Regions from separate parts of the Gorillibacterium terrae genome, predicted to be linked through region 3. Evidence: predicted binding sites of a transcription regulator. Region 3 holds the regulator's gene; each other region holds the start of a gene.
What was found. Region 3 encodes LexA, which represses DNA repair genes until DNA is damaged. Its sites were predicted from a motif close to CGAACATATGTTCG; they were not measured.
Positions count from the first base shown of each region.

Region 1: the regulator LexA is predicted to act here: its motif matches at 9,408-9,421, upstream of uvrB (excinuclease ABC subunit UvrB).
Region 2: the regulator LexA is predicted to act here: its motif matches at 3,244-3,257, upstream of ACSEXS_RS01185 (type IA DNA topoisomerase).

Region 1 is NZ_JBPPGI010000010.1:38,847-49,322, reverse strand. It holds partial or broken gene ACSEXS_RS21950 (hypothetical protein) at 1-18, shown strand, start outside; gene ACSEXS_RS21945 (RHS repeat-associated core domain-containing protein) at 58-6,801, shown strand; gene ACSEXS_RS21940 (hypothetical protein) at 6,812-7,195, shown strand; gene ACSEXS_RS21935 (flagellar motor protein MotB) at 7,765-8,538, opposite strand; gene ACSEXS_RS21930 (flagellar motor protein) at 8,522-9,319, opposite strand; gene uvrB (excinuclease ABC subunit UvrB) at 9,515-10,476, shown strand, end outside.
Region 2 is NZ_JBPPGI010000001.1:267,283-277,758, forward strand. It holds gene ACSEXS_RS01175 (hydroxymethylglutaryl-CoA lyase-like TIM-barrel protein) at 1-249, shown strand, start outside; partial or broken gene ACSEXS_RS01180 (transposase) at 314-514, shown strand; gene ACSEXS_RS01185 (type IA DNA topoisomerase) at 699-3,158, opposite strand; gene ACSEXS_RS01190 (polysaccharide deacetylase family protein) at 3,380-4,579, shown strand; gene ACSEXS_RS01195 (glycosyltransferase family 39 protein) at 4,598-5,908, shown strand; gene ACSEXS_RS01200 (copper amine oxidase N-terminal domain-containing protein) at 6,201-7,154, opposite strand; gene ACSEXS_RS01205 (NAD(P)H-dependent oxidoreductase) at 7,225-7,878, opposite strand; gene rsgA (ribosome small subunit-dependent GTPase A) at 8,037-9,101, opposite strand; gene ACSEXS_RS01215 (GNAT family N-acetyltransferase) at 9,157-9,579, opposite strand; gene ACSEXS_RS01220 (aspartate aminotransferase family protein) at 10,111-10,476, opposite strand, start outside.
Region 3 is NZ_JBPPGI010000001.1:2,106,281-2,116,756, reverse strand. It holds gene glnA (type I glutamate--ammonia ligase) at 1-378, shown strand, start outside; gene ACSEXS_RS09420 (transcriptional regulator) at 595-813, shown strand; gene ACSEXS_RS09415 (hypothetical protein) at 832-1,020, shown strand; gene ACSEXS_RS09410 (SOS response-associated peptidase) at 1,267-1,932, opposite strand; gene ACSEXS_RS09405 (DNA polymerase IV) at 2,070-3,320, shown strand; gene ACSEXS_RS09400 (YhjD family protein) at 3,317-3,811, shown strand; gene lexA (transcriptional repressor LexA) at 4,032-4,655, opposite strand; gene ACSEXS_RS09390 (LysM peptidoglycan-binding domain-containing protein) at 5,002-5,262, shown strand; gene ACSEXS_RS09385 (DUF896 domain-containing protein) at 5,707-5,898, shown strand; gene ACSEXS_RS09380 (hypothetical protein) at 5,888-6,409, shown strand; gene ACSEXS_RS09375 (HAD family hydrolase) at 6,450-7,250, shown strand; gene ACSEXS_RS09370 (NAD-dependent epimerase/dehydratase family protein) at 7,395-8,276, shown strand; gene metH (methionine synthase) at 8,499-10,476, shown strand, end outside.

The sequences.
Region 1 (10,476 bases), on a different contig from region 3:
GAACTGAGCGTAAACTAAATGAGCATAATAACTATCGTGAGAGAAGAGAGACGTTCGATGACCAATAGTAGATCAGGCGGCAAGCGTGTCGCCATTTTCAAAAAATGGGTGAATCCCATCCTGTTTTGTATGCTTATCACTTTGTTCTTGTTTAGCTTCCCTTCGATCAGTCTGGCCGATTCAAAACAAACGACCTCAACATCCTCCAGCAGTTCGAATAACTTTTCGGATAAAAAGGTTGTGGTGGATGGAAATTATGAGGGAATCGGCCAGCTGGTTAAAGTATCTGACAATCGCTATAAAGTAGACCAAGGGCACCCTGATTATATAGAAAAATCAGCTACGGGCACTGGCACAGGGAAATCGACGACCGTTTATGAGTACACGAAAGGATCATGGAAAATAGAGTCGCAAGACACGACAAGCAATGAATCGATATCATACAGTGATGCTGAGGGGTATACCGGGACGCTTTATAAAACCGGGGCAACGCTTGTCTCTACGAGTGGGCAAGCACCAAGCAATCCCTCGGAAGGTTCAACATACACGTATGTTCAAAACTACTCGGCAACCTATGCAGGAATCGTTAAAAAAACGGTGTGGATTGAAAACTGGGTTTGGTATGGGAGTTATGAAGCAGCTTACCAAGCGTACGTTTATACCCAAGACACGATTAAACAAGCATTTGGAAGCCAGAACAATTGTGCGTGCAATGCCGACCCTGTCAACATGATGACCGGTAATTTCTTGTACTCTGATACCGATATCACTTTATCTGGCGTCAATGAACCGTTAGCGATCACACGGAACTACAATTCGCTGGATCGCGAATCCGGTTTATTCGGAACCGGTTGGCGCTTTCTATATGATTCTAATTTGATAGTGAGCGTCGATGGTACTTTGGTCGTCTCTTATCCAGATGGAAAGCGGAATTATTTTGCGAATCTTCTGGGTACCAACCGATACACATCCCAGTATGCAATTTCCGATACTATCACAAAAAATGCCGATGGGTCTTACTCCTTGTTGTTAAAGGATCAGAGTATTTACTTGTATAGTCCACAAGGCAAATTGATATCCATTACTGACTCGAATGGAAATAAAACGGTTTTGCAGTATTCCTCATCGGGAGCCTTAACTCAAATCCAGGGCTTTGGCGGAAATATACTCCGGATTACAGTCGATCAGGGGCTTATTCGTCAAATTCAGGATCAAGCGAACCGTACGATAAGATATGAATATGATACGAACCATCGATTGATTAAAGTTATCGGTTTGGGGGGCACTACCCAATACGATTACAATGCGTTTGGCATCACTTCAATTACCGATGCCAATGGCCATCGGGTAGTTAAGAATGATTATGATGAAGTGGGACGCGTGATCAAGCAAGTGGATGCCGAGGGATACGAAGCGTCCATAGAATATAACGATTTGGATCGCGTTAACACGATCACAAAGAAATCTACAGGCGAGAAAATTGCCTACCGTTATGATGATAATCTGTATGTGACAAAGGAAGAGCATGAAGATGGCACATATACGGCTTATACCTATGATGATCATGGCAATGTAATTGCAAAGCGGGATCAGGGGGGGAATATCACAACTTATACGTACGATGCTAGGGGAAATAGGCTGACATCGACTTCCCCGAATCCCCATAACTATGAAACCAAGTTTACGTATGATGAGGATAATAATCTAACCGCCATTTCTTATCCGGACGGCGGAGAGAAGATTAATTCCTATGATAATAAGGGAAACCTCGTAGAAACGAAAATAAAAATCCAAGATGGCATCTATTCCTCGACAAAATACACCTACGACGATCTGGGACGAATAACAAGCATTACCGATGCAGAGAACCGCAAGGTTATCTATGAGTACGAGAATGGCAGCAACCCCATTGCGGCGGTTGACGGTGAAGGGAACCGAACGACTTACCAGTATGATGGATTGGGGAGACTGCATTCACTTATGAATGCGGATGGAACCACAACATTGGAATATGATGCCCAGAACAGGGTCATCAAGCAAATCGACCCACTGGGTGGAACCTCGCGCTACAAATATGATCCGGTGGGCAACCTTGTAAAGTTCATATCACCGGAGGACTATAATTCGGCCAGCGATGATGGAGTCGGAATAACCTTTGTCTATGATGGAAAAAATCGAAACATTAAGCTCATCAATGCCTTAAATCAAACTATGGCCTTCCAGTATGATGAGGCCGGCAACTTAACGAAGCGAATTAACCCCAACGAATTTGAGCCCGAAAATAATGATGGAGTCGGATTTCGTTACCGATACGATTATAAAGGTAATGTGACCCACATTATTTATCCATCCGGCCGGCAAGCAAGAAGGAAGTACGATGCCGTTGGAAATCTGATTCAATCCATTGACGTAAATCATTACAATGAACAAACGGACGATGGAGCTGCAACGACTTACAAATACGATAACGAAAATGAGCTTATTGAAGTTCGAAGACCGGACGGGAGTCTTGAGGTTCGGTATGTTCGGGACGCGATGGGCCGCGTTGTGAAGAAGATCACCGCTTCAACGTACCAAGAGGGCATAGCAGATTCCGATCAGATTGGAACCATCTATCAATATAATAAAGCGGGTTGGTTGATTGAAACTCGGGAGCCATTACGTAATCTTAACTCGTCAATCCTGTATAAGGTTTCTACCTTTTCTTATGATAAATCTGGAAAGGTAGTTGAAGAGCGTCAGTCTCCTGAAGAAGTAAACCTGACCGGCCAACCCGGTAACTGGAATGTTATCTCGTATAGTTATGATCGCAAGGGCAATATGATCTCTATTCAGGATTCAACCGGAGCCGAGATTGCTTATGCGTATGATGCTATGGGAAGAACGACGGAGGAAAAGACCAAGATCGCCGAAGGAAAGTACCGAATTATTGGTTATCATTACAACTCGACCGGGAAGATGGATAAACAATGGTCAATAATTGATGGAGCTGACATTGGCAGCGAAGGTCTAATTCGTGCCGAAACCCGGTTCGACTATAACAAAAATGGACAACTCATTCGGGAAACATCACCCAATGGCTATGTTACGAAGTATGATTATGACGAGGCAGGTAGACTTATCGCGGTTAGGAAAGATGTTCAAGAAGACCAACTGAGTGAAACCCATGTACGAGCCCAAGTCTCAGCTTCAAGGCAAGTTATCTACCCCGGCAATAGCTACGAGGTGGCAGTCGAACTCGACCCGGATGTGTCGGTTCGGTCCTTCGGCCTGAATCTTACGTATGATGCAAGACTATTCACGCTGGAAAGCGTAACTCCGGTTTTGCAAGGAGTTAAGGAAACACATGAAGGTATAGGTCAAATTCAAATAACGGGTGATCAGGTAAACATTGACCGAAAAACAAAGCTTGCAACCATTCGGCTGAAAGCCAAAAACGATATCCAGGGGATCGCTTCGATCTTGATTCAAGCCGATTCGACCTATACCGATAAATCGGGGAAGCCAAAACCATTTACGGAAGCAGTCGGATACAGCTTTCAGATGCAAGCTCCGGACTTTAACCGGGATGGTAAGGTTCAAGCCAACGATCTGACGTTGACGGCCCAGCAAAAGGGGCTAACGCAAGCCGACCTGCTTTATGATCCCAAATATGATATTAACGCGGACGGAACGGTAAGTGCCCCCGACCTGGACTACATTACAGATTGGATATTTGATGAAAGGGATTCACAACAAGAAAAGGTACCTTACGAACAGTATGATCAAACTAACACGAACCTTCAGTATGAGGTTGCTCACCAGAAAGCAACGAGACTAACTCAGTTTGAGTATGATGCGTCTGGCAATCTTGTGAAGGAGACGGATGTAAACCGCAACTCCATCATCTATACCTATGACAATCAGAATCGAGTTACAAGCATAACCGATAAAGAACAGGGAAAGACCCTGTATGAGTATGATGATTATGGCAACTTGATCAAAGAAACCAGTCCCTCTCACTCAAAGAAGGGAGCCGATGGCTTAGGAATTAGCTATGTTTACGACGAGAATCAGAGACTCGTTACAGTTCGCGATGAGAACAATAGAGTGACCCAGCATTACACGTATAATAGCAACGGTCAAGTCATAAAAGTTATTGACGGCAAGGGGTACTACTCGGGAAGCACAGACACGGCACGGTATGGAACGGAGTACTCTTACGATTACGCCGGACGGGTTATTTCTGTTGCGTATCCCGAAGAAGTCCTGCAAAGCAAGACGTCCATCGCCTATGAGTATAACGCTCTTGGTTATACCATCGCAGAGACGGATGGAGAGGGAGCCAAAACACAGTATGAAGTTGATCCATGGGGAAGAATTACGCTTGTAACAGATGCCAAGGGCAATCAGACCCACTATACGTACGATTATGCGGGCAACCTTACATCGGTAATAGATGCAAATCATCATACAACGAGCTATACGTATAATTCGATGAACCGTCTATCTACCATTACGGATCCGCTCCAACAGACCATTTATTATTTCTACGATCTGGAAGCTCGATTGGTCCATATGAAGGACCGTAATGGCTTGGATACGGTGTTCACTTACAATTCTGATGCGGCTCTAACCAGCCGGAAGGTAGAACAGACAGGGGAACAAGAGCAATTTCTCTACCGGTTGGACGGAACCACGTTAGCGGGAATCAACGAGCGGGTGATCGACCGTTATAACATGACTCCGAACGGGCTAGTCAGTCAGCAAATACGGAACGGCAAGAATTATCTATCCTATCAATACAACGCGGATAGTCAATTAACACGTGTTCAAGATATTGCCGGCAACGATATTACGTATGGATACGACAATACCGGGCGGCTTGAACATGTCGGTCAAATGGGAACAGAAATTGCGACCTACCAATATAACCCGGATTCGACCATTGCCGGGGTTCGTTATGCGAATGGGGTATCTGTGGGGTTTGGCTATACCAAGAATCAGCAGATTCAGTCAGTCGTTAGTCGGAATCCGAATGGGACGGTTGTGGATCAACACCGTTATACGTACGATCATAACGGAAATAAGTTAACTGCTACGAACAATGAAAAACAGACTGCATACGCCTATAATTCCTTGCAACAGCTGGTTGATGTTCAGAATCCGGATGGCACGCAATCGCATTATGAATATGACGCAGTCGGTAACCGACTTCTTCGTACTTCCGGCGGTCTTCAGACCAGCTATCAGTATGACCCGAATAATCGGTTAACAAAGGTTACCTCTAGCAATGTTATTCAGGACTATTCGTATGACGGAAACGGAAACTTGGTGAAGTCCGCGAATGACCAAGGAGAAAGAACCTATCAGTACAATGGTTTTAATCAACTAACCCAAACGGTTTTGAAAAACGGGGACTGGATGCGGTATGCCTACGATCCTTGGGGACTTCGTACCAGTATCTCCGAAAATGGGATGCAGACCGACTTTGTCTTCAGCGGTGATCAGGTGCTTGCCGAAATGACAACAAGCGGCTATACCCTGAATCGGTATATTCGGGGATATGATCTACTCGCAGAGCAAGACCCGCAAAATCGGATATACGCTTATTTGAAGGATGGGCATGGGAGCGTAACGGGATTGCTGGATCCCAGTGGAAAACGGGTCAATCAGTATTCCTATGACGAGTTCGGAAACGTTCAGACGCAAGTAGAAAACCGTTCGAATCGATTTACCTATTCCGGAGAACAGGTAGATCCCATTACGGGCGAATACTATCTGCGTGCAAGAAACTATGATCCCGCTGTTGGGCGCTTTACCCAAGAAGACACTTACCGCGGGGAAGCGGGCGTCCCACTCAGCCATAATCTCTATTCTTACGTTCAAAATAATCCGGTTAATCTTATTGACCCCAGTGGACATCGGCAAATGGAGGATAACAACGGCGGCGGTGGAGCTGCTCCTGCAAATCAAAACAAATCCAACCAAACTACGAAAAAAAGCAACCCAGCTCAAGAGAAAAAGTGTACGACTCAAGAAACCAATGACAGTAAGTGGAATAAGATGCTTGTAAACATAAAAAGTGGATTGCAAAAAATATACGATGTAGCCGTCGGAGGGTTACAAGGTAATTTGGATAATAATGTGTCTAAATATTTAATTGATCCTTCAATAATTTTAATTAATCCTTTAATAATTCCTTGTTTATACCCCCAAGAGTTTTTGCTCATTTTATCGACTAAAGTTGAAAATGAACAGGATTATCTTAAAGGGTACAACGCAGTGGAAGAAGGGCTATATCAAATAGTGTCAACAATAGACACCATGGCAATGGCTAATCCTACGGGAGCTGGTTTTGAGTCCGCTTTTAAAGAATTTTATGAGCTACTAGAATGGGCTAAATATGGAAAGCCCTTATCAAAAGCGGGACAAACAATATTAAATGGTGCAAAAGAAGAAGCAATAGCGAAAGGTTTTAAAGTTACTGAGGGTGCGGGATCTAGCGCAAGTAATATTGTAAATGGGACAAGATTAAACGGACAACTTACTGCCGAAGAAGCAAGTTCTGTATTTACGAGATCAGGAACCTTAAAACAGGAAGTAATTAATAAATCTGAAGCAATCGTACCGGGAAGTAAGTTAAGTGACCCAGAAGTAATAAAAGCCTTGACAAGCAATGGTAGCTCGATAAATGATTGGGCTAAAATGTCAACACAGACTTTTAAAAGCCCGAGCGGTGATTTCCAAGTACATTATTATCAAAACTTGAAGACTGGAGAAATATCTACGTTCGGTATGAAAGCGAAGTTTAACAGATGAGGTGAGTCATTTGAAAGTTCGTTGTAAAAGTAGGAAGAAGTTGCTAAAAGAAGGGGAATATGAAAGCCTAAGAATAAACCAGGAATACACTGTATTAGCGATTGAGTTTTATAACAGTGTTGAATCTCCTTTTAGTCAGTCAATTGGAGACTTTATGTTATACAGAATTAGAGGTGACGATAGTTTCATTCTCCCTTTTCCGGCTAAACTGTTCGAAATAACTAACGCAGGAATTTCTTCGAATTGGATATTATTTAGAGAACTAGATGGATCATTTTCACTACTTCCTGAAAAGTGGGCTAGGAGTAATTTCTGGGAGGATTATTATAATGATGATCAAATTGCTTATCAAGATTTAAAGGAGGAGGAGAAAAGAATACTTCAAGATAGTTAACTATTCCAAAACCTTGATTGGCTTCGTGCCTTTCAAGGTTTCTTTTTCGTTTGGGGGGCATTGCTGAATGAACTCATCATTAATCAATGAATGCCACAATGCGAACTAACCGTTCTTGTTTAAGTATTTTTTAACGTATCCTTCATTGAAAAGCTCCAACTAATGCTCACGGATTTTTCGTTTGTAATGGCTTACCGCAACTTTGGGAAACTTAGGACGCCCACTTTGAGTGAGTGCTAATTTATTTTGTTCTACAGTGATTTACCTCGATTGTTAGCTTGAAAGAGCATGACGGCAGAATATAACAGGAAGGCTCGTTCGGATAACTACCTTTGCAATCTCAAAGCCACCGCATGGCTGAACAAAATCAAGAGAGGGTGGTAATGAAATAAGACTGGTTAAGGTTTATATGACACATAGGGATCTTACTAAAGAAAGAACCATATTTTCCTTGATTTGAGTCTTTACGAAAGCTGATCCTGATAGTTGAAGTGCTTACTCAGATATGTAAAAAGCGAGAGTGCCGGGGGAACGCCCCTGGCACTCTCGCTTTCGATTCACAGTTAGGATTACCGCAGCACGACAATCTCCACGCGGCGGTTCTTCTGCCGATTGGCTTCGGTGTCGTTCTTCGCGATCGGTTCCGTGTCGGCATAAGCCACGGAGCGGAAGAGGTCGCGGGACAGGCCCTTCTTCTCGAAGTAGCGAACGACGGAGAGCGAACGCTCCGACGACAGCCGCCAGTTGTCCTGGTAGAGGCCGCCGCCGCTGATCGGCAGACTGTCCGTGTGGCCCTCCACGCTGATCTTGGCGTGCAGGCTCGGGAAGAGGCTCGCCATCTTGTCCAGGATCGGATAGGCGCCGGACTTCAGTTCGGCCTTGCCGAGGTCGAACAGGAAGTAATCCTTCAGGGTAACGGCGATGCCGCGGTCGGTGTCGACGGCGGAGACGGTGGCCTGAAGCTTATTGTCTTCGATATATTGGGTAATGATCTTCAGGAGCCCTTGCAGCTCCTGCTCCTTGCGTTTTTTGTCGGCCTCCGTCTGGGCGCCGGATTGGTCTTCCTCTTTATTGTCCTGCTTGTTGTCGGCCTCGTTGTTCGGCGGGTTGATGACGCCGAGGACGCCGCCGCCGGCTCCGTTCTTCGCGATCATGGAGTCCGACTTGCTGAACGTAAATTGAAGGGATTGGGCCAACTGGCTGTATTTGTCCATGTCCACCTTGCTCATCGAGTACATGACGACGAAGAATACCAGCAAGAGCGTGATTAAGTCCGAATAGGTAACGAGCCAGCGTTCGTTGCTTTCGTGCTCGGCGTGCTTCTTCTTATTTCTCCTCGCCATTGGCATCGGCACCCGCTTCCGTGTTCTTTCGGCCATTCTTGTCGTGCAGGAAGGAGGTCAGCTTCTTCTTGATGAGCTGCGGGTTCTCGCCGGCCTGCAGGGCCAGGATGCCTTCCAGCATCAGCTCCATGTCGGAGACGAGGGCTTTGCTGCGGTTCTTGATCTTGGTTCCGATCGGCAAATAGATCAGGTTGGCGCTCGCCACGCCGTACAGCGTAGCCGTAAAGGCGACGGCGATCTTCGGTCCGAGCGTGTCGGGGTCCTCCAGGTTCCCGAGCACGTGGATCAGGCCGAGCACCGTGCCGATGATGCCGATCGTGGGTGCGTAGCCGCCGGCCGAATCGAACATTTTGGCATACCCTTCGTATTTGTCCTCCAGCGCATCCATCTCCAGCTCCATGATCTGCCGGGTGAGGTCGGGGTCCGTACCGTCGACCACCATCAGGAGCCCTTCGCGGAGAAACGGGTTCGGGTGATCCTGCGCGCGCTGTTCCAAGGCGAGGACGCCTTCGCGGCGGGCGATCGTGGCCATGTCGACAATTTCATCGATGATCTGGGCGGGGTTGCGCTTGCTTTCCTTGAAGGCCATTCCGAAAGCGGCGGGCAAGTCCTTCAGGCTGGAGAGCGGAAAGCTGATGATGACCGCGCCGAAGGTGCCGCCGAATACGATGATGGCCGCCGTGTAGATCCAGAGGGAAGCCAGGTGCCCCCCTTCGAGCGCAAACCCTGCGATCAGGGAGATAAAGCCGAGCAGAATACCGATAATTGTCGTAATGTCCACGAACGTCCACTCCAGTTCTGAGGTAGGATGCAGCCTGTGTAAGATGCTTCCAAAGATTGCAACACAGGTGGAAAAAAGGTATAATAAACGAACGTGTATTCCTATTTTCCGATAAAGCTCGTCTTACACTATATCGGAACCGGAAGCGATAAAATTTAGAGCATTTGCGCAAAGGGGCAGGTGACGACGAGGACCATGAGCGAAATTGTCATGAGCAACAGGCCGTTCGAGCTGCAGTCGGACTATTCTCCGCAAGGGGATCAGCCGAGGGCGATCACCGAGCTGGTCGAGGGCGTGAAGGCGGGCAAGCGGCATCAGACCCTGCTCGGCGCGACCGGAACGGGCAAGACCTTTACCATCGCCCAGACCATCGCCCAGTTGAACCGTCCGACGCTGGTCATCGCCCACAACAAGACATTGGCGGCCCAGCTTGCGAGCGAATTCAAGGAATTTTTTCCGAACAACTCGGTCGATTACTTCGTCAGCTACTACGATTACTATCAGCCCGAGGCGTATATTGCGTCCTCGGATACCTATATCGAGAAGGATTCCAGCGTCAACGAGGAGATCGACAAGCTGCGCCACTCGGCGACGAGCGCGCTGTTCGAGCGGCGCGACGTCATCATCGTGGCGAGCGTCTCCTGCATCTACGGTCTCGGTTCTCCGATGGAGTACCGGGATTTGGTCATGTCGCTGCGTGTCGGCATGGAGAAGCCGAGGAACGAGATTCTCCACCGGCTGGTCGACATCCAATACCAGCGCAACGACATCAACTTCGTGCGCGGCACGTTCCGGGTCCGCGGCGATGTCGTCGAGATTTTCCCGGCGTCGCACAGCGAGCATGCGGTGCGGGTCGAGCTGTTCGGCGACGAGATCGAGCGGATTACCGAGATCGACGTGCTGACGGGCGAGATCATCGGCGAGCGCGACCATATCGCCATCTTCCCGGCGTCGCACTTCGTGACCGCCGAGGATTCGATGAAGCGGGCGGTCGTCAATATCGAGCGCGAGCTGGAGGAACGGCTGGAGGAGCTGCGCGGCCAGGGCAAGCTGCTGGAAGCGCAGCGGCTCGAGCAGCGGACCCGCTACGACATCGAGATGATGCTGGAGATGGGCTTCTGCTCCGGCATCGAGAACTATTCCGGACCGCTGACCTT
Region 2 (10,476 bases), 1.8 Mb from region 3:
TCCGTGTACCAATGCTTTGAGCCGGAAGAACTGTGCCGGGAGCACAGCTTTCTGTTGGGCAAGCATTCCGGCCTGCATTCGCTGGAGCATGTGCTCAGCCTCCAAGGGGTGGAGATGAACCGAATCGGCGGAGCGGATCTGCTCTCGCAGGTGCGCAAGGAAGCGGAGAAGCTGAAGCGTCCGATCGCCCCGCGCGAGGTGGCCGATCTGGCCCGCCGCCTGGAAACGGCAAACGGAATCGTCCAATAAAAAGAGAGATTGCTTTACCCTTTGGATAGGGGCAGCCCCATCGCACAGAGAGGAGCGCAACGCCATGGCGCGGAGAGGCCAATCGTTCGTATCGTATTCGCCCGAGATCAAAGCGGAGGCGGTGCGTCTCCGTTTGGAAGAAAAGGCGTCGCTCCGGGAAATTCGGCTGCTGCTCAACATTCGCAGCGACGCGCAGATCATCGGCTGGGTTAAACGCCATGAAGACGGCCTTTCCTTGGAGGACGGCCGGGGGCAGTGGCGGCGGGCTCAGGAGGCGTAATCTTCTTGGCGCACCGGGCCGCAGGCCGCGATCGCCAAACAGGCCGTTTTCGGCGGGAACGACTCCCGTCGGAAAACGGCCTGTTTGATTTGCCCTGACGGCAAGGAAGCTTTAGACGCGCCATCTGCGGCGGCTTGCGATCGCTTCCTGCCCCCGACGGGCTTGGCTCCTATTCGGCTCGGTGCAGCTCCAGCGCACCCGTCGCCGGATCGCGCAGGACGAGCCGGCCGTCGAAGGAGCCGTCCGCGTCGCTGAACTTCAGCTTGCCGGTGCGTCCCTTCTCGGCGAGCTGGCGCACCATGCTGTCGGACAGCGATTTGCCGAAGCTGTCCTTCCAGATCACGAAGCCGCAGCCTTCCTTGTAGCGGCTGCAGCCGTAGCCCCGGCGGCCCATGAACAGCTCGCCGCCGCAGCCCGGCCGCGGGCAGCGGGCCACCCGAGGCCGCTCCCCGGCCGCTGCCGGAGCGGCCGCCGAGGCGCGCGAATCGCTGCCGGACGTCGCTGCGGATGCGCGGGCTCGAACCTCGGCGGCCGCGCTCGGGGCCGGCGCTCCACCCGACCCGCGCCTGCTGCCAGCGGCCGCCTGCGCCGCCGATGCGCCGCCGGTGCGGCCCGCGCTCTTCGCCGCCGCGCCGCTCCCGCCGCGCGCCGAGGCCCGCTTCGTCCCGGCGGCTCTCGCGGCGGTGTCCCCGCCTGCCGCACCCCGGCCCGTACCGCGCCCGCGTGCGCCGCCCGGCCGTCCCGCGCCGGCGGTCTCGCCGAAGGCGGTCTTGTCCGCCGCCGCCTGGCGGCTGACCTTGTCCACGATCAGCCGCGCGAACTGCTTCACCTTCTCCATGAAGGCGGCGCTGTCGGCTTGGCCGCGGGCGATGTCGTTCAGCCGCCGCTCCCACTGGCCGGTCATCTCCGGGGAGGCAAGCAGCTCGACGCCCGCGCCGCGGATCAGCTCGATCGCCATGCGCCCCTTCGGGGTAACGGCGATCTTTTTGCCCTGCATGTCGATGTAGCCGACCTGCTTCAGCCGCTCGATCGTCGCGGCCCGGGTGGCCGGCGTACCGAGCCCCGAATCCTTCATCGCGTCGCGCAGCTCCTCGTCCTCGACCTGCTTGCCCGCGCTTTCCATCGCCTTCAGCAGCGTGCCTTCCGTATAGGATTTGGGCGGCTGCGTTTCCTTCTCGACGGCATTCGCTTCCTCGCAGTGTACCGGGCGCGCGCCATCCAGCACGAACGGGGAGGAGGTTTCCTCCTCGGCACTCGGATCGTCGGAGTCCGGCCCGGCCTCGTTCGCCTTGGCCTTCGCATTCCGCCGGTTTTTCCGGGCGGCTTCCTCACCGGCATAAATCGCCTTCCAGCCTTCGGCCAGCAGCTCCTTGACGGTCGTCTTGAAGCGTTCGCCCTCCGCCTCGGTCAGCACGGTGTGCACCTTATATTCCGCCGGAGGATAATACTGGGCGAGGAAGCGGCGAACGACCAGGTCGTAGACCTTCTGCTCGTCCGGAGAGAGCGCGCCCGGCTTCTTCAGCGTCGGCAGAATCGCATGGTGATCCTCGACCTTGGCCGGATTGCAGACCGCCTTGTTGTTCTTGTGCACCCGCGCCGGATCGGCACCCGCCGCCAACTCGCCGTAGGCGGTGGACTTCAGCATCTCCAGCGACTTGCGCATATCCGGCAGGTTTTCCTCCGTGACGTAATTGGAGTTGGTCCGGGGATAGGAGATGACCTTGTGCTTTTCGTACAGCCCCTGGGCGAGATCCAGCGTCTTCTTGGCGGAGAAGCCGAGCTTTGCGTTCGCCTCGCGCTGAAGCAGGGTCAGGTCATACAGCTTATAGGGATATTCCTTCGTTTCCTTGATATCATAGGAGGCGATCCGGCCCGGCTTGTCCGCCACTTTGGCGGCGATCGCCTTGGCTTTGTCCGGGTCGGCGATTCGCTCGCCCTGCCACAGCCCGCGATAGCGGGCTTCGTCCTGGCGAAAAAAAGCCTCCACCTCGTAAAATTTCGCCGAGGTGAACGCCTCGATCTGCTTTTGCCGATCGTAGATGAGCGCCAGAACCGGCGTCTGCACGCGCCCCACGGAGAGCAGCTCGTTGTGCCTGACGGTAAACGCCCGCGAGCCGTTCATGCCGATCAGCCAGTCGGCTTCGCTGCGGGCCCGCGCCGCCCGGGTCAGGTTGTCGTAGTCCGCGCCGCTCTTCAGCTCGCGGAAGCCGCGGCGGATGGTCTCCGCCGTCAGATCCGAGATCCACAGCCGGTCGACCGGCTGGCGCAGCTTCAGGTGCTGCTGGATATAGGCGAAGATGAGCTGCCCCTCGCGCCCGGCGTCGCAGGCGTTGACGATGCGGCCGCACTGCTTGGCGAGCTCCGCGATCACCTTCAATTGATCCTTCGTGCGGTAGACCGGAATCAGCTTGAAGGTGTCGGGGATGATCGGCAGGTCGGCCATCCGCCATTTCTTGTATTTGTCGTCGTATTTGTCGGGCTCGGCCAAGGTGATGAGGTGGCCGATCGCCCAGGTGATGATGTAGCTTTCGCCTTCCAGGTGCGTCCGCCGGTTGGCCGCCTTCGGTTCGATGGCGGCGGCGATGTTGCGCCCCATATCCGGCTTTTCGGCGATGACAAGGGTCTTCATGCGGTTTCCTCCCCTTCGAGAAGTATAGCAGATTGCGGCTCCCGGCGGGAGCGAGCAAGGGAATTGCCGTAAACCGCAACCAAACCGGGCGTTCGTTCGTCCCTATTTAAGGGGTTTCTTAAGAATGGTAAAGAAACTCTTAAGATGCGACGCGGCTTCTTTACGGAAACGGGTCGATCCCGTATACTTGCTTTTGGAATAAAGGGGAGGTCTATTTTACATTGAACACGCGCAAGCTGGTGCCGCCGCTTCTCGTCCTCATTGCTCTATCGCTGATTCTTGCTTCCTGCGGGCTTACCGGCAAAAGCTCCTACCAATTTTTCGTTAACGGCAGCGAGGTCAAGAAGCCGTCCACGGAGACGAAGCAGGATGAACTGTACGTTCCGGCATCCTTTTTGAAGGAGAGCCTGGGGATGGAGGTCAACTGGACCGCCTCGGCGAAGAACGACACTCCGCCCGCAAAGGGCGTCTATTACACCGACCGCGTCCAGACGCTGATGTATCACGACATCTGGCCGAAGGATCAGCCCGGCCGTTCCTCCATCACGGTGGCCGACTTCCGCAAGCAGATGGAGCTGCTCCGGGACGAGGGCTTTCACGTGATTTCCATGGACCAGTACGCCGACTTCATCTTGAATAAAGGAAAGGTTCCCGACAACGCCGTGCTGCTCACTTTTGACGACGGGTACGAAACCTTCTATACCTACGCCTATCCGATCCTGAAGGAATTCGGCTACACCGCGACCAACTTCTTGATCGTATCCGGCGTAGACGACCCCAAGAAGGCGGGATCGCCCAAGCTGAAATGGGACCAGATCCGCAAGATGAAGCAGGACGGAATGAGCTTCTACAGCCACACCTACGATCAGCATATTACCGTCGCCGTGGACGCCAAGGGCTCGCAGAAGCCCGCGCTCATGCACGCCCAGTACCTGAAGAAAGAGAAGCGGATGGAAACCGCGGAGGAATACCGCAAGCGGATTTCGGACGATCTGACGAAGGCGGAGGAACGCCTGAAGGCCGAGCTCGGCAACAAGCTCAGCGTGCTCTGCTTCCCCTACGGCAAATACAGCCTGACTACGCTGGAGGTGGCCAAGGCGGCAGGAATCGACTTCATGTTCACCACCATGGAGGGCATTGACACCCGGGCAGACCGGATCGGCTACCGGATGAACGGCTCGAAGGCGGGAGAGAAGCCGGAGACGTTGATCGGGCGGATGAAGCAGGGGGACCGGACGCTGGAAAACAAAGAAACCCGGGGAGTCCTGAGCGTCAACGGCAACGACATTCCTCTGTCCGGACTGACGCCGGAAATGAAGGACGGCGAGCTCATGGTGCCCCTGCGGGAATTCTGCAACGCAACGCGAGTGGGGCTGGTCTTCGACAAGAAACGCCAGCGCATTGAGTTAACGGCGACCTGATGATAGAATGAAGAAAGTATGCCCAAAACCCAGCAACGGGCAGCAAGGGCAACCATCGTCTCGAAAAGAGGGGTTGACATCAAACCAGTGGCAGCAAGCGGCAATCTATTCAAAAAATCGGCCAAATACCTGATCGTGCTCGTGTTGGCAATCGCCTTTTTCATGCGGTTTGACTATGTGTCCCACTACAAATTTCCCCAGATCAAGAACGACCAGTACAACTACACTGTCATGGCGGCGCAAATTATCGAGGACGGCGTCTACGGCTACAAGTCGGAGGCTCCGAACGCCAAGGTTCCGCCCGGCTGGCCGCTGTTCCTGGTCGGCGTGTTCAAAGTGTTCGGCTACGGCGATATGCTCCATACGCTCTATGTAATCCGCATTTTTAACTGCCTGTTCATGACGGGCACCATCTATTTTCTCTATCGGATCGGCTGCCGCTTATTTAATCGGGCGGCCGGGTTGATTGCGGCCGGCATCGCCACCGTCTACGGCCCTTATCTGTTCGTGACCGGTCTCATCCTGACCGAGAATCTGTTCCTCTTGCTGTTCCTCGCCGCGGTCTATTACCAGGTGAAGATCATCCAGGAGAACAAGCCCAGGGATCATATCATCGCCGGAGCCTTGGCGGCCCTCGCCACGCTGGTGCGGCCCAACACCATCATCATCACGGTTGTGCCGTATCTGTTCCTCTGGATCAAGCACAAGAAGCTCTTCCTCAAGCAGATCGCCTTCGGCGCCGCGGCCTTCGCCGTGTGCATGCTGCCCTGGTGGATCCGCAACCTGATCACGCTGGACAAGTTTATTCTCCTGTCTCAAGGATCGGGCAATCCCTTTCTGGCCGGGACGGAGCCGTATTTCAAGAAGTCGATCCCCTGGAACGACATCGACTACGATCACCAGACAGAAATAGGCCTGGAGCGGATCAAGCAGGGGTTGAAGGACGACCCCAACACCTGGATTCGCTGGTTCACCACCGGCAAGACCAAGGCGATGTTCCTGAGAGGGATATACGCAGCGAACTACTTCGACTATCTCACGTGGAAGCCCTGGGAAACCGTGCTGCGCAAGCTGCACAAATTCCTCGTGTACTACGGGATGCCGCTTGCGGCCATCATGCCGTTCATCCGCCGGCCGTACCGGTTCCTCGCCGTGCACTTCTTCCTGTTCCTCTTCGTGCAGCTGCTGTTCATACCGGAAACCCGCTACACGCTCGGGATGATGCCGTTCCTGATGCTGATTGTCGCCGGAGTCATCACCGATCTGGTCGGACTCGGCCGGAAATGGATTGCAGGCCGCCGCGCCGCCCAGCCGGTTCAGTCGGCCTGATCGTACCTGGTGGAATAAGCCCGCCTCTTCGGAGGCGGGCTTTTTGGATGGGCGTTGCGGGTACGGGCCATTCATGGATGGGCGCTGCGGGTCCGGATCGTTCTTCCAATCGCTGTTGCCCCCGGATTTCTGAATGAGTCTGCTAAGGTTGAAATCCGGGGACAAAGGCGAGCGCTGCGCTTTTCCAGAACGACTCCGCCCCCTTCGCTTGGGAAGCCCGCCTCCTTGGAGACGGGCTTATTTGTTGCGTAAGGCCGCTGCGGACGGATTCCCGCTCCTCAGGCTCCCCCGCTTAGCGAAGCGGAGCGAACGATACCCGAACGCGTTCCAAGGACTGCCTCATCTGGGTGTATTCCTCGGTGAGGGCCGGGTCCTGCGTGTTGTACTGGACGTCGGAAGCGGCGATCATTGCGAACACCCGGCCTCCGGTTTCGCCCAGCACCCAGGAAGGGACGATTTCCAGGATGGCTTTTCCCGATTGTTCCCACTGCTTCTTCGGGCTGATCTGCAGGGTGAAGACGGTTCCGCCGACGGCTTGGTTGGCCTTGTCGACGAAGCGGAGAGAGACGACCCCGGTGTCCGGATCGGTCTGGGTCTCAACGGTGAACTTTCCTTTCCAATAGTCGGGCAGGGCGAGCGAGAAGCCCTGTTTCCGGTCCTCGTAAAGGAAGGTCGGAGCCGGGGAGACGGACGTCCCATTGACGGACAAGATATCCAGCAGGACGGTTTGATAGGCGCGCAGGTCGCCGCTTCCCGAAGCGGAGAAGGTCTTCGTTTCCACGCCGAAGGCGTCTCCCTTGATCGCAGCGGCGCCCAGCTTGCGGTTCGCGGCATCGTAGAAGGTCAGCCGCGCTTCCAGCCGGTTGAGGCTGTTTCCTGTGCCGGCATATTGCAAGTGGCCGGTGATGGCCGTATTGCCGCCGGAGCGGGTAAGGACGAGGTTGCCGACCGAAACGCCGGGAAAGTTGGGATCGGCGACGGTCAGAGGGCCGTTCCGGATGCGAACCGTCTTTGAGTCGGCCTCGTACCCGACGACCGCCCCCAGCTCTTCGGCCACGAAGCGGAGCGGCACATAGGTGCGCCCATTCACCTCAATAGCCGGATTGGCGCTGTCCGGGTGGACGCTCTGACCGTTGATTTCAAATAAAGCGGAGGTCAGTTTTGCTTGCAGGGAGGGAGCGGCAATGGCCGCGGTCGAGCCGGCCAGAAGAGCGCCGCTGAGCAGACCGAGCAGGAACTTTTTCATGGAGCACCTCTTTCAGGGGATATAGGGAAAAGACGATACGCCGGGCGGGGGAGTTGCGGAGGGTTTGTCTTTAATGATTCGTTCCGGCTTCTTTGGGAAATCGAGACAGGTATTTTTCGATTTTCTCTCTTAGGTTGACCCAGTCATACTCCTGCTTTGGAAAAATCTCATCGGGACGGTTTACGGCGGTTTTCACGGGGAGGGAGATGCCGGTATCCCATTCCTCCGAAAACGGGATGACCCTTAATTGAATCGTATCCAGAGCGTTGGCTATCGTATCATTGACCATCGCTTTGTAACTGGACAATGCCCAGTCTGACCCGCCGCCGTGGGAAAGGATTCCGGTCGGAATGCCATAAACCTCGGATTGGTAGCGATTGTCCTTCGCCCAGTGCAAAAATGTGATTTGCTCCATCTTTTCTAAAATCATGCTTAATTTCGCCGGTATCGGAGCGTAATGGGGAGACACGATAAACACCCTGTCACTGCGGATGATCTTCTCATAAATGAGGTTAAAGGCTGTATCGCAGACGCATCGATGCGTCCGGTAACACTGGCCGCACCCTGTGCAAGGCTGGAGCTGCCGGGTTCGCAAGTCGATGATCTCTCCGCAATAAAGCTCTTCCGATAAGCATTCCATGATCATCTTGCATATTCTAACGGATGTGCTATCGGTTAAGGCCTGATTCGTCATGTTGGATGCCGAAATGCATAAAACGTTCATCCTGTCCCTCCCTTTACGATTTACTGGCATATTATACCTTCCCCCAAAGCGAACATACAAACAAACGTTCTGTGTCCGTATCCGGCTCCGCGAGCTTTCCGATTCCTATCCAAAAAATAAAAGCCGAAGTCCTTGACGGCTTCGGCTTGTGCTTGTGGTCAATCCTCCGATTCGATTTGTCGCGATCCGCGTGTGGGTTGGGCTTGCTTGCGGCCGCCCTTCTCCTGGGCGCGCTGCTTTTCCTGCTCCTTGCGCGCGACGAAGGCGAGCTCGGATTCCAGTTTGCGGAAGCTGTCGTAGCGGCTGCGCTCCAGCGTTCCCGCCCGCAGCGCTTCCTGCACGGCGCAGCCGGGCTCCTTGCGATGCGTGCAATCGCCGAACCGGCAGGCTTCGGCCAGCTCCTCGATATCGGCGAAGGCGGCGGTCATGCCTTCCTCCGCCGACCAAAGCTGCAGCTCGCGCATTCCCGGAGTGTCGATCATCAAGGCTCCCCCGGCGAGCGGAATCAGCTCGCGGTGGGTGGTGGTGTGGCGGCCGCGCGAATCGTCCTCGCGGATGCCGCCGGTGGACATGACCTCGCTTCCGGCCAAGAAATTGGTCAGCGAGGACTTGCCGGCGCCGGACGAACCGAGCAGGGTCAGGGTGCGGCCGGCGGTCAAATAGGGGGCGAGCCCGTCCATGCCCGCACCGGTTACGGCGCTGACGGCGTGGACCGGGACGCCCGGAGCGATGCCCTCCGTCTCGGCGACGAACAAGGCCGGATCGTCGCACAGGTCGGACTTGCTCAGCACGATGACCGGCTGAGCCCCGCTCTCCCAGGCGGGAATGAGATACCGCTCCAGCCGGCGGAGATTGAAGTCGCCGTTCAAAGCGGCGATCAGGAACACCGTATCGACGTTGACGGCCGCGATCTGCTCGTCGGTCGTATTCCCGGCGATCTTCCGGGAAAACTTGCTGCGCCGCGGGAGAATCGCATGGATGGAGGCTCTTCCGTCCTCATAGCGGGGAGAGAGAGCCAGCCAGTCTCCGACCGCGGGGTAATCCTCCCGCTCCGAAGCGGCGAAGCGGAATTTGCCGGTTACCTCGGCAAGCAGCTCGCCTTGTGCGGTTTGAACGGTATAGATATGCTTGTGCTCGGCCGTCACGCGACCGGGAATGTGCCCGAGCGCGGCGTAGGGGACAAAGGCCTCGGCCCACTCGCTGTCCCAGCCCCACCGGGCCAAGCGTTCTTCATGGTTTGTCGTAATGATGATTCCTCCCGATTGGTTATCTTTTGGTTCATTCGTAGACGGTAAACATCCCGGTCATGCCGGGGGTGTGGTTGCGGAAGCCGAAGGCTTCGTAGAAGGCTTCGGTTCCCTCGGCTGCAAACAGTCCGGTAAACGCGAGCCCTTCCGGACTCCGCCGGCTCTGGGCATAGCGGATCAGACGCTCCAAAACGCCGCGCCCGATCCCTTGCCGCTGGTGCTCCGGCAGGACGGCCACGTCCTGGATATAGAAATACATGGCGCCGTCGCCGACCATCCGGCCCATTCCGACCAATTGTTCTCCGTGATAGACGACCACCCCGTGGAGCGTATTCGCGAGCGAGGCGACGGCCATTCGGGCATCGAGCGGCCCCCAGCCCACGGCTTCCCAGAGGGCGCGGTGCTCGTCCGCGGAAGGGATTCGTTCGAGGTAGGTATAAGCGGATGGGATCATAGCCATCCCTCCCATCTGGATGCGCGCATGCATGCGGCATCGTTCATTGAATTGTGGTCGACTGCCCTTTCAGTATAAGGGTCGGCTTCCCGCCGAAGAAAGAGAAAGAAAGAGTATAATGGAACGATCGTCAAGGCAGAAGTTTGACAAAATTTTAAAACTCCTGTATAGTTCAATCTTGTATCAGACTCAGTCAACCCCATACTTGCCTGTTAACGAATTGAATCCCCGCTACGCAAACTATCCTTCCTTCCAGGATTTACGAAGATCCCACCGGCGATACGATTCCAACGACAGGTTCGACAAAGCTTAATTCACACTGGCGCGGTCATCGGAGCCGCAAGGATGGAAGAGAGGCAGGGCTTTCATCGTTTTAAGATCACGATTGTCTGAATAGGTATGTGAGTTTGTCCAAGGCCGTCCTCCAGGGGCGGCCTTTTCCACGCGCTGCGGCGCAGAGAACGTCAAAAAGCCACTGCGAGGTTGCAGTGGCTTTTTGGATTCGGGGTGTGCGATTTAAGGCAGCCGTTCTTACCTGTCGCTTTCCTGCATATGGGCGAACGTCGCTTCCGCCGCTTCCAGCGTGTAAGTGACGTCGGCGTCGGTATGAGCCGTGGTCAGGAACCAGGCTTCGTACTTGGACGGGGCGAGGCAGATGCCCTTGTCCAGCATCAGCCGGAAGAACCGGGCGAACGCCTCGCCGTCGGTATCCTTGGCCTCGTCGTAGTTGGTGACGGGGTGGGCGCAGAAATGCGTCGAGAACGAGCCACGGATGCGGTTGATTGTCAGCGGTATGCCGTGGCGGGCCGCCGATTCGGCGATGCCTTCGGTGAGCCGGATGGCCAGCTTGTCCATCTGCTCGTAGATGCCCGGCTCGGCCAGCGCTTCCAGGCAGGC
Region 3 (10,476 bases):
ATCCGCATTCCGGCGTCCCGCGGCCTCAGCACCCGCATCGAGGTGCGCAACCCCGACCCCGCGGCCAATCCGTACCTGGCTCTCGCCGTCATGCTGAAGGCGGGCCTGGACGGCATCCGCCACAAGACGCAGCTTCCGGCTCCCGTCGACCGCAACATCTACGTGATGACGGAGGACGAGCGGATCGAACAAGGCATTCCGAGCCTGCCGAACGACCTGAAGGAAGCGCTGAACGAGCTCCTGCGCGACGATGTCATCTGCGAAGCGCTGGGCGATCACGCACTGTCCTACTTCTTCGAGCTGAAGGAGATCGAGTGGGACATGTACCGCACCCAGGTTCACCAATGGGAACGCGACCACTACATGACGCTGTATTAAAAGGATAGAACCCGCACGGCTCTTTGAAGGTGCACCCCTAAGGATAACATTGGAAAAACCTCTTGGGATATCCAGTGATCATTCTTAGGGGTGCATTTTTTATGGGGGTAAAACCTGCTGATCCCGCTTTTGCTGGCCGACGAGGAGACTTTAGTTATATACTAGCGTGAGTATAATTTATGTGGTAGTATAAGTTCAAAAGAAGGAAGTCGAAATATGGAGGAACCGAAAGGCACGGCCGCTACGAAGGCTAAAAATAAATACAATGCCGCCAATTACGACCGACTCTATCCTTATGTACCGAAGGGCCGAAAAGCCGTGTATGAGGCGGCGGCCCGGAAAGCCAAGGTAAGCCTGAACGATTACCTTATTCAGGCGCTCGAGGAGAAGATCGAGCGGGAGAACGATACTTGCGCTAGTACAAAAAATGCTTGATAAAAAGGAGATGAGGGAATGGACGAAACGCAGGAAATGCTGAAAGCGATCCTCGCCCGGGTCGAGGCGGAGTCGGCGGCGAATGAAGGCTTCCGTAAGGAAGTTCGGGAGGCGCTGGACGAGATCCGAGATTCCCAGAAATACTTAGCGGGAAAGATCGGGGAAACGGACTACGAATTGAGGCTCATCAAGCGAAAGCAGGGTTAAAGAAAAGTGCAGCAAGGGAGGCTCGCTGCTCTTTTTCTATACAGATTTCCTCCACATGGAAAAATGGGAGAAAATGCCAGTGGACCGTTTAATCCTACTGTTCACCAATGGGAACGCGACCACTACATGAAGGAACCCCTCGGCCACTCGGTCGAGGGGTTCTTTTTCGTTCGACACGGGTATCGTAAAGCTGGCCAGCTTAACCAGGCAGCCCCGGGACCATCCATCGCCACAGTCGGCCGCCGTCTAGCCGATTTCCCGGAGCAGCTCCGGCGTGTCGTTCTTCACGTTGCCGACGGCCGAGGAAACGGGATAGGCCTGCATCGCTTCGGCGTCGAACGGACGAAGCATCGCTTGGAGTGCTTTGGAATCGAAGCGGGTCCGGTCCAGCCAAACGGAGAGGTCCTCGGGGCGGAGAATCACCGGCATCCGGTCGTGGATCGGCGCCATGAGCGCATTCGCCTCGGTAGTCAGGATCGTCACGCTGGACAGTTTGGCTCCGTCCGGGCCGACCCAGGTATCATAGAGCGCGGCCATGGCGAACAGCGACCGGTCCTTCCGTACGAAGCGGTAGGGCTGGCGTGTGCCTCCGCGCTTGTCCCATTCGTAGAAGCCGTCGGCCGGCACGGCGCACCGCTTGCGTTCGAACAGGCGCCGGAAGGACGGCTTGTCCGCGACGGTCTCGGAGCGGGCGTTGATCAGCTTGAGCCCCTCCTGGGGACTGGCGGCCCAGGAAGGAATGAGGCCCCAGCGCAGTTCGCCCAGCCGGTTTGCCCCGTCCTGGGCTACGACCGCCGGTATCATCTGGCCGGGGGCGACGTTGTAGCGGGGACGGTAGTTCTCCCAGGGGCCGACCTGCAGCATGCTTTCCAGCTCCTCCATGGTTACGGTGATGGTATAGCGTCCGCACATGCGGCACTCCTCCTTTTTCTTCAGTATAGCCTTCTTCCCCCGGCGTGCAAGTTCCAGAAATTAACCCTTGTATCAGAACATACATTCGTGCATATAATAAGGATACAAACATTTGTTCTCATGTGGAGGCGGACTTGATGTCCGAAACCGAACGTGTCATTCTGCTGGCGGATTGCCAGAGCTTTTACGCGTCCGTGGAAAAGGCGGGCCGCCCGGAGCTGAAGAACGCGCCGGTCGCGGTCGGCGATCCGTCGCGGCGCTCGGGCATCGTTTTGGCTGCTTGCCCGCTTGCCAAGGCCCGCGGCGTAACGACCGCCTGCCGGGTAGGCGAGGCGCTGGCCAAATGCCCGGAGCTCACGGTCATCCGACCGCGGATGCAGACGTACATCAACGTGTCGCTGCTGATCACCCAGATCTACGAATCGTTTACCGACAAAGTCGAGCCGTACAGCATCGACGAACAGTTTCTCGACATAACCGGCTCGGCGCTGCCGCCGGAGGAATTGGTGAGAAGACTGCAGAAGCGGGTGCTGCTGTCCACGGGAGTCCGGTGCCGGGTAGGCGTGGGACCCAACAAGATTCTGGCCAAGACGGCCACCGACAACTTCGCCAAAAAGCGGGAGGACGGCGTCTTTACGCTGGGGCCGGAGAACATCGAAGTGCTCTGGGAGCTGCCGGTGCACCAGATGTTCATGGTCAGCAATCGGATGGCCCGGCACTTTTACCGCATGGGGCTTACCCGGATCGGCGATATCGCCCGGCTCGACCAGATGGAGTTCCGCCGGCGCATGCGGCGGGAAATGGGCAAGCAGAGCGATGTCCAGGCGGATTATTACTGGCAGATTGCCCGAGGCATCGATCCGAGCCCGGTCGTCCCCAGCATCCGCAAGGAGCTGAAGTCGATCAGCCACGGAAAAGCCCTGCGCAGCAGCCTCTACGGCAAGCTGGCCGACATCGAGGTGGTGCTGCTGGAGCTTACGGCGGAGGTCTGCCGCCGCGCCCGGCGGCGGGGCTACATGGGGCGGGTCGTCTCCGTAGGAGCGGTTGAAACCGACGGCAGCCGGTCCTGGGGGTTCAGCCGGCAGATGACGCTGCCCGAGCCGACCTCGCTTGCCCATGAGATGGCGGGAGCAGTACTGCCGCTGTTCGCCAAGCATTGGAGCGGGGGAGAGGTGAGCCGCGTGTTCGTATCGCTCGATTCGCTGGTGTCGGACGAAGCGATGCAGCTCACGCTGTTTGAGGACCGCGAACGAACCTACCGGCGGGAGCGGGCGATCGACCGGATTCAGGACCGTTACGGAAGCGCCGCGATTCTGCGGGCATCCTCGCTGCTGAAAGCGGGCGTCGCGCTGGAGCGGGCGGAACAGATAGGAGGCCATTACCGATGAGCAAGCTGGACGGGAACGAAAGGTGGAATTCGAAGATGCTGTTAACCGAGCATCAGGAGCGCTACGAGCGCCGCAACGAGCATCCGCGCACCGGATTGCCGGATGCGGAGGAGCTGGAAATGCTGCGCGATTCGATTCTCCTGCCGCATCTTATCACCATGCTGGAACGCAGCCGCGGCGAGATCGAGCGCCTGCCGCACCTGCTCAAGTCGGCGTATCTGGGGGCGACGGATGCGCTGCTGGACCGGGCGGCGCAGGAAATGCGCTCGCTGCGCAAAGAATTGGCCCGGCGGCAGATCAAAGTCACCGGCGAGGAATACGACGGCGAGATGGTGTATTACTACAGCTATGTCTGCCGCGGCTATACGGACCGGTTCGGCATCGTCCGCGAGGTGATGCGTTCCGAGCTGAGCGTGAAGCTGGGGCGATACATCGGGGATCTGAACAAGGCGCTCCGGGAGCTCGGACAAACGTCCCCTGTCGCCCAGTAGGGCGGAGGAACGGTCGGTTGCCGGGCTGTCTGGCTTGGGCTGGCGTTTTTTTTGGGTTTGGGCGGTCACAGGGAACCTGGCCGGATTGAACCGAGCTGGCGATCGAATTGCCCGGTGTAGTTCCGTCGGAACCCGTACCCGTCAAAAAAAGCCTCTCGGCACATTCGCGTGCGAAGAGGCTTTCGTTAGCTTCGAATAAAGCGGGAGAACGAGGCGGACCTTAATGAATGTCGCGGAATACCCCGACGACCTTGCCCAGGATGGAGACCGTCTTCAGCAGGATCGGCTGCATCGTCGGATTCTGCGGCTGCAGGCGGAAGTAATCCTTCTCCTTGTAGAAGGTCTTGACCGTCGCTTCGTCTTCCTCGGTCATGGCGACGACGATATCGCCGTTGTTGGCAGTGTGCTGCTGGCGGACGATGACGTAATCGCCGTCATGGATGCCGGCATCGATCATGCTGTCTCCCTGCACGGTCAGCATAAAGACGGTATGGTCGCCGACATAATGCTCCGGAAGAGGGAAGTAGTCCTCGATGTTCTCGGTTGCGGTGATGGGAACGCCTGCCGTCACCTTGCCGATCAGGGGAACGCGGGCGACCGAGAAGGAAAATTGCGAGACGGAGTCGTCATTCGTGCCGAGCAGCTCGATAGCACGGGGCTTCGTCGGGTCGCGGCGGATCATTCCCTTCTTTTCCAAACGGTCAAGGTGGCCGTGAACGGTCGAACTGGAAGCGAGGCCCACCGCTTCTCCGATCTCGCGGACGGAGGGCGGATATCCCTTGGCCTTGACTTCGCTAGCGATAAATTCGAGAATGGCCTGTTGGCGGCCCGATAATTTCGTCACGTATGATCACTCCATCAGGGAATTTATAAGCAAAGTATACCATAGAATGAAAGTTCGTACAAACATAAGTTCGTTTTTCACTTGACATGAACATGTGTTCGCCTTATAGTGAGAACAGAACAAACGTTTGGGGGTCGTGAAGATGAGTGCTTACTATATCTGTGAACCTGCCGGTATGGATCATCGAATCGGGAGAGACGGGCGCAGCGGGAGCGTCAAAGCCGCATTGCGCTATTCCCCACCAGGCTCGCGGAAAGCCGATCATGAAGGCCGGAGACTGTCCTTTTCGTCGAGAACGGTGGTCCTTGGGCTTCTGATTACGTTCTTCCTGTTCGGTGGCTTCCTGATGACGGCCTATGCTACCGCAGGAGCTTCGGATAACAGCCCTTCTTCCGCCAGCGTCATCCCCGCCTCTAAGCCGGCGGCAGCCGAAGGCACAGGAGTCGTCATTGACGCAGCTCCCGGAGACAGCCTGTGGAGCATTTCCAGCCGCTACGCCGACGGGCGGTCGATCCGTTCCTATATGAAGGAATTGAAGAAAATCAATCACCTGACCTCCAACGAGCTGCAGGTTGGACAGATTCTGCGGCTGCCTGACAGCAAGTAACCGGTGCAGGGGCGCTCGGCGGTTCAGCCCAAAGACCAAGCGTTTATCCGCAGGCTTGCAGGCTCTTGGCCAAGCGGCGACTGGCGACTGCCGGGTGCGGGCGACGTGAGGAAGCGATTTTCTTTTACGCATAAAGTTCACTTGAGAAGCAAGCAGCGATGGACCGGGCGGAGTTAACTTCGCATGGAGCCGACGCTGCTTTTTTAACGTTTTGGGACAAGTAAGAAGACGAGGACAGGAAATAAGGTGAGGAAAACCCAACAGGAAGAAAGCAAGAAACCAAGAAGGCCAAAACGAACGGTAAACCCGTGAAGGCCGATCAAAGGAAACCAAGCCCTCTTGGCCGCCATCCCGGGGGCCGCGACACCGCCAGAATGACCGCTTGACAAGGCTTTATGGCAATGGCAAAGTAATAGAGAAACTCGCATCAAGGGAGGTGTTTGCATGAGCATGGACGATACGGTGGCCCGCATCAATGAGCTGGCCCGCAAGGCCAAAACGGTTGGGCTGACCGACGAGGAGCTGGAGGAGCGCAACACCCTCCGCCGAATCTACATCGACGCGTTTAAGAGGTCCATGAAATATCAATTGGACTCCATCAAATACGTAGAGGATGAAGAAAACGATGTCCCGTAAATGGGAACGCATGGTTGAGAAAAACCAGAAAACCATCAACGCCAAACGCAAGAAGGAAGGCCTTTCGCCGATGCAGGCCAAGGCGAAAGCCGAGACGAAGGACGTCTTCAAGGGAATCAACTGGATGCTGCCGTTCTTTCTCGTGCTGATCACGATCCTGAACATCGTCATGTTCCTTCAGCAGAACACCTTGACGAGGGGGAACCTGATCACCTTTATCGTCTATATCCTGCTGGCGGTTCTGCTCCTGTTCATGAACCGGCCTACCCTGACCATCGGCAAGAGCTCGATCACGTCCCGGCGGTTCGCCAGCTTTCAGACGGCTTCCGCGGGGGAGATCGAAGAGATCCAATTGGTGAAGGGCGCGGTGGTCATTCGCCTGAAAGCCAAGAAGAAGCGCTGGGTCTATACCCGCATCACGCACTGGTTCCCCATTGAAGCCGTATCCGTGCGGCTCCGGCAGTTTGCGGAATTAAACCATATTCCCGTAACGGGAGAAGGTTCGAAATAAGCATTGGACATGCCGATATCTGAACAGGGGTGGGAGAGGAATGGGGACGAAGGCCGTTTTGTTTGATCTCGACGATACCTTGCTCTGGGACGAGCGAAGCGTGAAGGAGGCGTTCGCGGCCACCTGCCGCTATGCCGCCGAACGCTCGCCCGGCCTCGATCCCGAGCGGCTGGAAACGGAGGTGCGCCGGGAGGCGAGGGCTCTCTACGAATCCTACGAGACCTTCCCGTTCACCAAGATGATCGGCATCAATCCGTTCGAAGCCCTATGGGCCGAATTCAGCGGCGGCGAGCACGAGAGCTTCCGCAAGCTGCAGACGCTGGCGCCGGGCTACCGGTCGGAGGCTTGGTCGCGCGGCCTGCGCGCGCTGGACGTCGAAGACGAGGCGCTTGCGGCGGAATTGGCCGCCCGGTTTCCCGCCGAGCGGCGCGCCCGTCCGCTGGCCTACGAGGAGACCTTCGAAGTGCTGGACGCGCTGCGCGGCCGGTTTCAGCTGTTGCTCCTGACCAACGGAGCGCCCGATCTGCAGCAGGAAAAGATCGCGGGCTTTCCCGAGCTGGCCGGTTATTTCGACCACATTCTCATTTCCGGCGAATTCGGCGAAGGCAAGCCATCGCCCGCTATCTTCCGCCGGGCCGTGGAGCTGCTGGGCATCGCGCCCGAGGAAGGCGTCATGGTCGGGGACAAGCTGACGACGGACATCCTCGGCTCCGGTTCCATCGGCATGCCGAACGTCTGGATCAACGCCCATGGGGCGGCAAGAACCGGCGAGGCCGAGCCGACCTGGGAAATTAAGCGGCTGCGCGAGCTGCTGGAGCTGCCTGCCATCCAACAAGCCTGAGCGGCGAAGCGGTGCGCTCACGCGCCAGGACTTAAGACCATCCAAGCGAATCTCTCTCGGAGCAAGGGCGAAGGGGATTCGCTTTTTTGGTAAAGGAATTTTTGGTAAAAGAAACGCAAGGACCATTCCGGGGAGGCGAAGCGAATGAAACAGGCTTTGGTGTTTGGCGGAACGCGGTTTTTCGGCAAACGGCTGGTGGAAATGCTGCTGGAGGAAGGCGTCCGGACGACCATCGTGACGCGCGGCCAAACGGCTGATTCCTTCGGGGATCGGGTGAACCGGCTTACGCTCGACCGGGAAGACCGGACAGCGCTAACTGCCGGGCTCGGCGGCGGTGAGTGGGATGTCGTGTTCGACAACATCGGCTACTCGCCCGATTCTGCAGCCGACGCCAGCCGGCTGTTCCGGGATCGCGTGGGCAAGTATGTGTTTACCTCGAGCATGAGCGTGTATGACCTGGGGTGCGGAATCCCGGAGGAAGCGTTCGATCCCTGCCGCTATCCGATCCGAATGGGGAATCGGCAGGACTTCCCATACGGAGAGGGTAAGCGGCTGGCCGAAGCGGTGTTCGTTCAGCAAGCCTCCTTTCCGGTCAGTACGGTCCGGTTCCCCATCGTGCTCGGAACGGATGATTACACCCGGCGGCTGCATTTCCATGTCGAGCGGGTGGCCGAGAACCGGCCGATCGGCTTGCCCAACCCGCAGGCGGAGATGGTCTTTATCCGCTCCGATGAGGCGGCGCGGTTTCTGCGCTGGCAGGCGGATGCGGCGCTCACCGGCCCTTTCAATGCCTGCTCGGACGGAACGATCCGGTTGGACCGGCTGATCGGGCTCATCGAACAGGCGACCGGAGCTAGGGCCCGGCTGGCAGCCGAAACCGAAGAGGAGGACATGTCCCCCTTCGGAGTGGAGGAGTCCTGGACAGCGAGCAACGAGAAGGCGAAGCAGGCGGGCTTCGGTTTCCTGAAGCTGGACGACTGGCTGCCCGAGCTGGTGCAAATACTGGCGTCGGAGCACCGCCATTAATTCCCCTCAAGAGGGTCGGAATAATACGCCGGCCCTCTTTTGTTCCCCGGTCGATCGTGATACACTTTGAGGAATAACATCCAAGCGCGCCCTCTCTCCAATCGGAGCTGCAGAATCCGTTTCCATCGTTGGAAAGTGGGGGAGATCGCGGATTAAGATCACGGATTGAAGTTGAATCAGAAGCGCATGCCAGTCGGATCGGGCGGAAAGGAAGACATAAACGTGGCGAAACCATCCTTGCAGGAACAATTGGCCAAGAAAATCATGATACTCGATGGGGCGATGGGCACCATGATTCAGCGGGAGCCCCTGACCGCCGCCGATTTCGGCGGCGAAGAGCTGGAGGGCTGCAACGAAATGCTCGTGCTGACCCGCCCGGATGTCATCTCCCGTATTCACGGGGCCTATCTGGAGGCCGGGTCCGATATCCTGGAGACGAATACCTTCGGCGCGACCAGCGTCGTGCTGGCGGAGTACGGGCTGGAGGATCGGGCCGATGAGATCAATCGGGTCGCCGCCCGTCTGGCCGTAGAGGCCGCTGCCCGCTACAGCACGCCCGAATGGCCGAGGTACGTGGCCGGAGCGCTCGGGCCGACGACCAAGACGCTGTCCGTCACCGGCGGAGTGACTTTTGAGCAGTTGGAAGCGAGCTACCGCGAACAGGCGCTGGCGCTGATCGAGAGCGGTGTGGATGCGCTGCTCATCGAGACCTCGCAGGATACGCTTAACGTCAAGGCGGCGAGCATCGCCGTCCGCCGGGCCATGGAAGAGACGGGCCGCCGGGTTCCGATCATGATCTCGGGCACCATCGAGCCGATGGGCACGACCCTGGCCGGCCAGTCCATCGAGTCCTTTTATATTTCGCTGGAGCATCTGAATCCGGTCTCCATCGGGCTGAACTGCGCCACCGGACCGGAATTCATGCGCGACCATATCCGTACGCTGGCCCAGATTTCCCGGGCGGCGATCAGTTGCTACCCGAACGCCGGCCTGCCCGACGAAGACGGACATTACCACGAATCGCCGGATTCGCTCGCCAAGAAGATGGCCGGCTTCGCGGAGCAGGGCTGGCTGAACGTGGCCGGGGGCTGCTGCGGCACGACGCCGGACCACATTCGCGCGCTCGCCGAGACCCTGAGCGCTTACCCGCCGCGGCAGGCGGAAGGCGGGCACGCTCCCGCCGTCTCCGGCATCGACACGGTTTACATTGAGCCGGAAGGCCGCCCGTACATGGTGGGCGAACGGACGAATGTGCTCGGCTCCCGGAAGTTCAAGCGGTTGATCGCGGACGGCAAATACGAGGAAGCCTCGGAAATCGCCCGAGCCCAAGTCAAGAAGGGCGCTCATGTCATCGACGTCTGCCTGCAGGACCCTGACCGCGACGAAGCGGCGGACATGGAGCAGTTCCTGCGCCTTGTGGTGAAGAAGGTCAAGGTTCCGCTGATGATCGACACCACCGACCCCAAGGTGCTGGAGCTGGCTCTGACCTACACGCAGGGGAAATCGATCATCAACTCGATTAACCTGGAGGAAGGCGAGGAGAAATTCGCCCGGGTGACTCCGCTCATCCACCGCTTCGGAGCGGCCGTTGTCGTCGGTACCATCGACGAGCGCGGGCAGGCGATCACCGCCCAGGATAAGCTGGAGGTTGCGCTCCGCTCACGCGAGCTGCTCGTGAACAAGTACGGACTGAAGGACGAGAACCTGATCTTCGATCCGCTCGTGTTTCCTGTCGGCACGGGGGATCAGCAGTATATCGGCTCGGCGGGCGAAACCATCGAGGGCATTCGGCTAATCAAGGAAGCGCTGCCCGGCTGCCAGACGATTCTCGGCCTGAGCAACGTCTCGTTCGGCCTGCCGGAAGCGGGGCGCGAGGTGCTGAACGCCGTGTTCCTCTACCACTGCACCAAAGCAGGCCTCGATTATGCGATCGTCAACACCGAGAAGCTGCAGCGGTACGCCTCCATACCCGAGGAAGAGCGGCAGCTGGCGGAGGACCTCATTTTCCGCACAGGCGACGAGACGCTGGCCCGCTTCGTGGCTGCCTTCCGCGAGAAGAAGGTCGTTCGTGAGGTACAGGTATCTAACCTGACGCTGGAGGAGCGGCTCGCCGGTTACATCGTCGAAGGCTCGAAGGACGGCCTCACCGCCGATCTCGACGAAGCGCTCGTCAAGTATGCTCCGCTCGACATCATCAACG